4 regions of the Streptomyces sp. B8-7 genome follow, and region 1 is predicted to be linked to each of the others. Evidence: riboswitches for the same ligand, from Rfam matches in the RefSeq annotation. Region 1 holds a riboswitch; each other region holds the start of a gene.
The links. A riboswitch is a leader RNA that binds a small molecule or an ion and turns the genes downstream of it on or off. The one in region 1 is predicted to bind cyclic di-AMP.
Positions count from the first base shown of each region.

Region 2: it holds a riboswitch for cyclic di-AMP, as region 1 does, so the genes downstream of both, AC5K6T_RS19240 (C40 family peptidase) here and AC5K6T_RS01370 (C40 family peptidase) in region 1, are expected to answer to the same signal.
Region 3: it holds a riboswitch for cyclic di-AMP, as region 1 does, so the genes downstream of both, AC5K6T_RS11955 (M23 family metallopeptidase) here and AC5K6T_RS01370 (C40 family peptidase) in region 1, are expected to answer to the same signal.
Region 4: it holds a riboswitch for cyclic di-AMP, as region 1 does, so the genes downstream of both, AC5K6T_RS00520 (transglycosylase SLT domain-containing protein) here and AC5K6T_RS01370 (C40 family peptidase) in region 1, are expected to answer to the same signal.

Region 1 is NZ_JBYRRL010000001.1:300,479-302,670, forward strand. Features, by position in the region: gene AC5K6T_RS01370 (C40 family peptidase) at 1-1,028, opposite strand, end outside; cyclic di-AMP (ydaO/yuaA leader) riboswitch at 1,037-1,203, opposite strand; gene pcrA (DNA helicase PcrA) at 1,433-2,192, shown strand, end outside.
Region 2 is NZ_JBYRRL010000003.1:943,760-945,951, forward strand. Features, by position in the region: gene AC5K6T_RS19235 (urease subunit gamma) at 1-134, opposite strand, end outside; cyclic di-AMP (ydaO/yuaA leader) riboswitch at 1,034-1,158, shown strand; gene AC5K6T_RS19240 (C40 family peptidase) at 1,163-1,636, shown strand; gene AC5K6T_RS19245 (ATP-binding protein) at 1,751-2,192, opposite strand, start outside.
Region 3 is NZ_JBYRRL010000002.1:741,640-743,831, forward strand. Features, by position in the region: gene AC5K6T_RS11950 (tyrosine-protein phosphatase) at 1-101, opposite strand, end outside; cyclic di-AMP (ydaO/yuaA leader) riboswitch at 996-1,153, shown strand; gene AC5K6T_RS11955 (M23 family metallopeptidase) at 1,158-2,168, shown strand.
Region 4 is NZ_JBYRRL010000001.1:116,064-118,255, reverse strand. Features, by position in the region: gene AC5K6T_RS00525 (CocE/NonD family hydrolase) at 1-920, shown strand, start outside; cyclic di-AMP (ydaO/yuaA leader) riboswitch at 1,194-1,371, shown strand; gene AC5K6T_RS00520 (transglycosylase SLT domain-containing protein) at 1,377-1,847, shown strand; gene AC5K6T_RS00515 (HAD family hydrolase) at 2,027-2,192, opposite strand, start outside.

The DNA.
Region 1 (2,192 bases):
GAGAGCGGGACGGTGGTGCCGGCGCCGACCTGGTCCCAGGTGGTGCGCGGGAGGGTGACGCCCGCGGCCCGCCAGGCGGCCTGGGTGAGGCCGGAGCAGTCGTAGGAGCCGGGGCCGGCCGCGCCCCAGACGTACGGTTTGCCGATCTGGGCGCGGGCGAAGGCGAGCGCCATGTCGGCCTTCGAGGCGGCGGCGCCGGGATCCTGGGCGGGCGGGGCCGGGCTGTCGGCGGACGTGCCCGAGGGGACGCCGGCGGACGGGCTCGGCCCGGGCTCGGCCTCCTGCCGGGCGGCGGCCTCGGCGGCCTCGGAGGCCTCCCGTGCCCGCTGCTGCTCGGCCAGCTCGGCGGCCTTGCGGGCGGCCTCCTCGCGCTCGCGTTCCTCGACGGCCGCGAGCCGGGCCTTCTCCTCGGCGGTCAGCCGGGACAGCAGCTCGCGCGCGTCGGCCAGCTTGGCCTGCACGGTGGCCTTGGCGGCCTTCAGCTCGGCCTGGGAGTCGGTGAGCGTGGCCAGGCTCTCGGTGGCCTCGCGGCGCTTCTCCATGGTCGTCGACTGCTGGGTGACGTAGTCGTCGACCGCGTGCTTCTGACGGCCGGTCATCCGGTCCATGAGCTGGGCCCGGTCGAGGTAGTCCTGCGGACTGTCGGCGAGCAGGACCGATGCCGTGCCGGGCGTGGCGGCGCCGGTGCGGTACTGGGCCGCGGCGAGGGAACCGAGCTCCTCGCGCGCGTCGTTGAGCTTCTGGGTGCGCTCGGCGACGTCGTCGAGGAGGACGTCGACGCGCTTGCGCTGCTTCGTGGTCCGCTCCTTGGCGGAGTTGTACTTCTCGGTCGCGGATCCTGCCTGCCGGTAGAGGTCGTCGACCTTCTTCTCGATCTCCTCCAGGGTCGGCCTGCCGTCGTCGGTGGGAGCGGCTTCGGCCGACTGGGAGATCAGGGCCACCGAGGTGAGGGCGGCGGTGGCCAGTGCGGGGGTGCGGATGCCTGCGACACGCGGCCCGGTGGGACGCGTCCTGCGGTGCGACGCCAAGAGAGGCGACTCCTTCCATCGGCCGCCTACCGGGTTAGCTGTCGGGTTCGGGCGGGTGCTTCGGAAGGGTTGCCCTACGGCCGCTCCCGTGTGGGAGTGGGCCGATTCACCCCGGGTTCGGTGGGTCCCCGGCTCCGGTGGGCGCAGTGCGCACCGGACTCGGCGGAGGCCGCGCGGCCCGGCGGGGTTCGCCGGTGGGGGTCGTGCGTCCTGCCCGGAACGGTAGCCAACTCGTGTGGCTTGTGTGAAGGTTGGCGGGTGATATGCCCGATACATTTTTGTGACCTCGGCCGGTCCGGGCATGTCCCGGTGCGGGCGGTGCCGGTCGGGTGACGGAGCGTGGCGGCGGGGAGTTCGCGGGACCGGGGCCGGTTGTCGGTGGGGCCGCCTAGACTCGGAGAGCGATGAGCAGCCTCTTTGACGACAGCTTCCTGGCGGACCTCCAGCCCCCCCGCGGGCACGAGGAGGAGCACCCGCCGCCGCCCGAGGACGATCACACTCCGGAGCGGGTTCCGGACGATCTGTTCGGCGGGAAGTTCGACGTGCCCCCGGACCGGTGGGCCACCGGTGACGCGGGCGACGAGGGGAGCGCGGGCGGGTACTACCGCGGCGGCGCGCCCCGCCCGCCGGTCGACCCCGCGGCGCTGCTGGAGGGGCTCAACGACAACCAGCGGGCCGCCGTCGTCCACGCGGGCTCCCCGCTGCTCATCGTCGCCGGAGCCGGCTCCGGCAAGACCCGGGTGCTCACCCACCGCATCGCCCATCTGCTCGCCGAGCGGCAGGTGCACCCGGGGCAGATCCTCGCGATCACCTTCACCAACAAGGCCGCGGGCGAGATGAAGGAGCGCGTCGAGCAGCTCGTCGGCCCGCGCGCGAACGCGATGTGGGTGATGACGTTCCACAGCGCGTGTGTGCGCATCCTGCGCCGCGAGTCCAAGAAGCTGGGCTTCACCTCGTCCTTCTCGATCTACGACGCCGCCGACTCCAAGCGCCTGATGGCCCTGGTCTGCCGTGATCTGGACCTCGACCCCAAGCGCTATCCGCCCAAGTCGTTCAGCGCCAAGATCAGCAACCTGAAGAACGAGCTGATCGACGAGGAGGACTTCGCCGCCCAGGCCTCCGACGGCTTCGAGAAGACCCTCGCCCAGGCCTACGCCCTGTACC
Region 2 (2,192 bases), on a different contig from region 1:
TCGAGGATGTGCGAGGTGATCAGGGCGACGGCCTCGGGGTGGTTGAGGCGGAGTCCGCGGGCCCGGCGCTTCTCCGCGACGTCGGCCGCCACGTGGATCAGCAGCCTCTCCTGCTCGTGCGGGGTCAGTTGCACGTCCCACCTCACTTCCTCGCTCCGGGCCGTGCGGGGCCCGGCTGCCGCTGCCCCGGGCAAAGTCCCTGGTGGCGTGGAGGGAGGCTAGTTGCGACGCGTTTCGGGCGCGTTAACCGGCCGGTCTCCTGCGGCAGGCGCCTCCGCCCGTCGTTCCCCCCGCGCCCTTCGTTCCCCGTGCCCCCGTGCCCCCGTGCCCCTGTGCCCCTGTGCCCCGCCTCCGTGCCCTTCGCTCCTGCCGAACCTGTCGGTCCCTGGCGGCCGAGGCCCCGGCGAGGCCCCGGCGCGCCGGGGGCGCCTCCTCCGGTGTGCCACCGCACACCGGCCCGGTGCCGGCCCGGCACCGGGCCGGCACCGGGCGCGGGGCGGGCGGCACGGGGCGGCCCCGCGGTCCCCGGGGCGGCCGGCCCGGAGACGTCCGGGGCCCGGGGCCGGCCGGGAGCGGACGCACCACGCACCGGCACCGCACGTCGCGCGAGGGCGGCCTCCGGGGCGCGCTCGCGGCGCCTTCGCCCCGGTCCGCCGCAACCGGCGGACCGGGTGTCAAACGGACCGAACGACGGACCCTCTGTCGGAGTATCGACGGCTCGTCTTGCGTGACCCGAACGGTTGCGTCAGAGGCCGGCCGCCACGGCCCCACAGCGGGTTCCGGTGCTGGTCCGGGGCCGTTCGGTGGCCCCGGCGACACCCGGTTCATCCCCGTGTCCACCCGAACGGGTGAACGGTGAGCAACACCACAAATCGCCGATTCCATTGGGTTTTTCGGACACCGGTGAGTGAAGATCCCTGTCTGACGACAAGACCCCGCCACCGCGGCGGGGCGGTCCGGGCGGACGCCGAGTCCTGCCGCCGCCCGGATGACCGGTCGACAGGAGTGGACCGGCAGGAGTGGAGGACCCGAGCAAGACGGCCCGCCGGAGCACGTTCTCCGAGCGGACCTTGGGGTGAAGCCGCCCTCGGGCGGCCGGGCTACTTCGCCAGCCCGAATCCGACAGGTCATCCTTCTCAGGCGGTTTGACGAAGGGTTGCGCATGACCGCGCAGAATCGTGTCCCCTCCCTCATGGCCCGTGCCGGCACCGTCTCGGCACTCACCATCGTCGCGGTGGGCGGCCCCCTGGTGGTGCCGGGCGCCGCGGCCGGAGCCGCGGCCTCCACGCCCGCCACGACCGCCCTCAAGGTCGCCGCCTCGAAGAAGGGCGCCCCGTATCTGTACGGCGCCGCGGGTCCGCGCCGCTTCGACTGCTCCGGGCTCACGCTCTACTCGTACAAGAAGGCGGGGAAGCGGCTGCCGCGCACCGCGGCCCAGCAGTTCAACAAGACCAGCCGCGTCTCCGCGGGCCGCCGCCGGGCGGGCGACCTGGTCTTCTTCCACTCCGGCTCGAACGTCTACCACGTGGGCATCTACGCGGGCAAAGGCCGGATCTGGCACGCCCCCAAGTCCGGCGACGTGGTGCGGCTCCAGAAGATCTGGACGAACAGCGTCTGGTACGGCCGGGTGAGGTGACCGTCCCCGGCCGGTCCGGACGCCGGGCCGGCCCGACGTCACCCGCCCGGCGCCCCGCACCTCCCCGTGGGGCGCGGTGTCCGGGCGGGCTCCCCGCCCGGACACCCGCGGGCCTCAGGGCTCCTGGAGGCCCGCCGTGGGCATCGGCCGGACGGGGACGGTCCAGGGCAGTTCGATGGAGACGGTCTTGCCGCCCTCCCGGGTGGGCCGCACCCGGAGCCTGCCGCCGCACTCCGCCGTCAGCCAGCGGATGATGACCAGGCCGCGGCCGTTGTCCTGCTGCACGGCCGCCGGGAGCCTCCGGGGGAACCGCGGATGACTGTCGGTGACGCCGATGCTGAGGTGCTCGTCCCGCTCCAGCCGCATGTCCACGGTGAAGGTGGGGGACTGCCCGAAGGTGTGCTGGACGGCGTTGGTGGCGAGCTCGGACACGATCAGCCGGATCGTGTCGGCGAGGTCCGTGTCGGGCGGCAGACCCCACTCCACGAGCGTGTCGGCGACGTAGGCGCGGGCGGCGGACACCGAGGCGGGATCGCTCGGCATCGTGACGGATGCT
Region 3 (2,192 bases), on a different contig from region 1:
TGGCGCACCCGGCGTCCGTCGACCGTCGGCAGTCCGCCCACGTCGCGGAAATTACGCACGCCGGCCAGCTCGGGTTCGGTCGACGGGACCTGCTGCGTCACGGGGGCTCCCTCCCGGTAGGGCCCCGTCGGCGCGGCTCGTCGACGGGCACGGTCTGACGATACGACATGGCTTCCCGGGGCCACCGGTCGTCCATGCCGTCGGGCCCGGGGCTCCCGGGCGCTGACCGCACGGCCCGGCGTGCGCCCGCGGCGCGCGCCGGTGTCCCCCGTGGCGCCTCTCAGGCCCGGGCTCTCACGCCCGGGCTCTCGGCCCGATTCCGCGAGCCCCTGCGCGGGAGGGCCGGTGGACGGACGGCCGGGTGGGGGTGCCTTGGGGGGTGCGTGGGAGGGCGTGGGGGTGCGTGGGGGGCGCGCGGGTGGGGGGAATGAGGAGGAATGAGGAGGAATGTGAGACATCCGGAGACATCCGGAGACATCCGGAGCGGGCGGAGAGGTGTGGAGGGGTGTGGAGGGGCGGGGCGCCCCGGGGGGGGATGTATTGCCTGTCGTGTGACGAAAGGTGCTCAACGGATGAAGTGCGGGAATCGGACTCTTGCCGCCTGAGCGTGGGCCGGTTCGTCGAGTGGTGTCGCTTTGGTGGGGCAAGCGGACTCAATGTGTGAGTCCTCCTTCTCAATGCCTTCTGGGGCTTCTGTCCGAATTAGTGTCTTCATTCCAACTCGCTCTGGAATAAAGAAACCTGGAGACGTGTCACGTGAGGAGCGTCATATCCGTGACGGTGAGTCGCCCGTCATGCTCACGTAATCAGTCAGCCTTTCAAGGGGATTCGGGGAACGCGGGGCGTCCGCATTGCACGCAGGGTGACCGTGAACCACCTGTAAGGATCAAGAACCGACGCTTCGCCTGGAACCTCTTGCTTGTCCGTTTGCGTCTTGGTCGCTTACGTTCCCAACCGATCCGGACGGACGCCTAATCCTGCCGCCGACCGGAGCCCGCGCAAACCCACCCGTGTACGGCAGGAGCGGGGGACCCACAGGTACAAACGCCTGTTCCGGTCTCCGGAACGGCTTGGGGTAAAGCCGCGCCCCGGCGCGGCCGGACATCTCCAGTCCGCACCCGACAGCTCACCTCGCAGGCGCCGGAGAGGAATCCCCCATGCCCGTGAAGGGTAAGCACCGCCGTCCCAAGGCCGCTCAGCGCCTCAGCCGTTCTCTCGTCGTCGCCGGCACCGGCAGCGCCGCACTCGCCCTCCCGCTGCTGGGCGCCGCGGTCGCCGTCGCCGCGCCCGGGCAGGCCGCTCCGCAGTCGGCCGTCCAGTCGGTGACCACGCAGACCAAGGCCGCCCAGAAGCCGGCCGCCGCCCAGAAGGCCACGCACCTCTACACCGTCAAGAGCGGCGACTGCCTGTCGAAGATCGCCGACGAGCACCACGTCCGCGGCGGCTGGCACAAGCTCTACCAGGACAACCGCGAGGCTGTCGGCGCCGACCCGTCGCTGATCCATCCGGGCCTGAAGCTCACCCTCGGCAAGAAGGCGGCCGCGGCCCACACCCCGGCCACCGCCCGGGCGCCGAAGCCCGCGACGTCCTCCGGCTCCTCGAAGTCCTCCGGCTCTACCGCGTCGTCCGGGGCCGCCAAGCCGTCCACCGCGTCGAAGTCGTCCGCGGCCGCGCCGAAGCCCGCCGCGGCCCCCGCGCAGGAGTCCTCCGCACAGCAGTCCTCCACGGACGCCGTGCAGACCGCCACCACCGCGGCGAGCGGCTACGCCGCCCCCGTCGCCGGTGCCGGTGTCGGCACCGCCTACCACGTGGCGGGCAGCATGTGGTCCAGCGGCTACCACACCGGTGTCGACCTCGTCGTGCCGACCGGTACCCCGCTGAAGGCCGTGGGCACGGGCACCGTGGTCTCCGCGGGCTGGGGCGGCGCGTACGGCAACCAGGTCGTCATCAGGCTGGCCGACGGCTACTACGCCCAGTACGCCCACCTGTCCTCGCTGTCCGTCTCGGCCGGCCAGAGCGTGGCCGCCGGTCAGCAGGTCGGCCTCTCCGGCGCGACCGGCAACGTCACCGGCCCGCACCTGCACTTCGAGATCCGGACCACCCCCGACTACGGCTCGGACGTGGACCCGGTCGCGTACCTCCGCTCGCACGGCGTGTCCCTCGGCTGACGCCCTGCACCCGCCGCCGAAGGC
Region 4 (2,192 bases), 180 kb from region 1:
ACGCCCTCCGGGGCGCGTCCGTGGCCGTGCGGTCCCCGCTGCACACCGGCCTGGACGCCGGCCGGTTCCGGCCCGCGGGCGGCGACGCCGACCTTCCGCCCGACCAGCGGGAGGAGGACGCGCGGTCGGTGTGCTTCGGGTTCGCGGCGGGCGAGGAGACCTGGGTGCTGGGGCGGCCCCGGGTGCGGTTGCGGCTGACCTGCGCCCAGCAGCGCGGACTGGTCGTGGCCCGCCTGTGCGACGTGGCACCGGACGGGTCGTCGACGCTGGTCACCCGGGGGATGGCACGCCTCGGCCCGGGAGCCGGCACCCGTACGGTGACCGTCGGTCTGGGCGCCGCCGGATACGCCTTCCCACCCGGTCACCGCATCCGGCTCGCGGTGTCCTCCGCCTACTGGCCCTGGATCTGGCCGGAGCCGGACGCGGCGTACGGCTTCACCCTGCACCCCGCGGGCAGCACGCTGGAGCTGCCGGTGCGGTCGCGGCCCGCGCGGGACACGGTCGCCTTCGCGGAGCCCGAGCAGGCCGAGCCGCTCGGCGTGAGCCTTCCGATGACGCTGGACGAGCCGCGGCCGGGCCGGTTCGAGGCACGGGACGTCGCCGGGGACAGGTGGCGCGTGGAGATCTCTCCCGGCCCGGACGGCACGCACGTACACCCCGACGGGCTCCAGGTCACCGAGGAGGCGCTGGAGACGTACGCCCTCCGCGGCGGCGACCCGCTGTCGGCCCGGACACACACCCGGCGGTCGGTACGGCTGCACCGGCCCGACGCGGGGTGGGACGTCACGGTCCGCGCCCGGTCGGAGATCACCTGCTCCGAGACGGACTACGTCACCGTCGACGAGGTGGTCTGCACGGAGGGCGCCGAGGTGGTGTTCCACCGCACCTGGGAGAAGCGGGTTCCACGGGCAGCCGGTTGAGGCCGAGTTGGGATAGATGCCCGTTTTGCACTTCTTGTGACTGACGGTGAGTTGGCTCACCCCGCGGCCGACGCGGGCCGGACCGGCCCCGACGCCAAGAAGGCCGCCTCGCCGTGCGATTGCACGGCGAACGCCATAAAGGATCAAGTGGAACAAACTACCCGGATCATGGAGTCCCGCCGCTTTCCGTGAATTGCGCACTTGTTTCCGACACGCGCTCTCGCATACGTTCCGGGCCAGCCGGGCGGACGCCTAGTCCTGCCGCCGCCCACGGCATCCCACACGACCAACGCAGCGGCAGGAGCGGGGGACCCAGGTAGGTCGCCGGTCCGCACGTCGTACCAGTACGGCGTACGGCACGGCTTGGGGTGAAGCCATGCCTTCAGGGGCACGGCCGGGCACCTTTCCGCCCGAACCCGACAGCTCACCTCGCAGGCGCCGGAGAGGACATCCCCCATGCCTGCGCACCCGCACGCACCCCGCCGCCGCCGTCTCGCCCGCGCCCTCGCCGCCGCCGGAGTGGGCGCCGCCGTACTGGCCCTGCCGATCGTCGGCGCGACCAGCGCCTCGGCCGCCCCCACCGCCGCCACGGCCGCGACCGTCTACCCGAGCAACCTCGACGGCTGGATCCGCCAGTCCCTCGACGTCATGGCCCAGCACGGCATCCCGGGCAGCTACAACGGCATCTACCGCAACATCATGCGCGAGTCGTCGGGCAACCCCTACGCCATCAACAACTGGGACTCCAACGCCGCCGCCGGCACCCCGTCCAAGGGCCTGCTCCAGGTCATCGACCCGACCTTCGCGGCGTACCACGTGCCCGGCACCTCCTTCGACCCGTACGACCCGGTGGCGAACATCACCGCCGCCTGCAACTACGCGGCGGCCCGCTACGGGTCCATCGACAACGTCTTCGGCGCCTACTGATCCCCCTTGGTCCCCGGACCCGGTCCCGGTCCCGGGCCCGGGCCCGGGTGCCCGGGTGCCCGGAATCACGGGCCCGGGCTCCGGGCTTCGGACTCCGGGGCCTCAGTCTCCGGCCTTCCGGGCCGGTGGACGCCCGAACCCCTGAGCGCCGTCGAGCCCTCAGGATTCCCCGCCGGGGCTCAGCCGTAGAGCCGTTCGAGGACGACGGCGATGCCGTCGTCCTCGTTCGAGCGGGTGATCTCGTCGGCGACCGCCTTGAGTTCGGGATGCGCGTTGGCCATGGCGACCCCGTACGCGGCCCAGTCGAACATGGGGATGTCGTTGGGCATGTCGCCGAAGGCGACG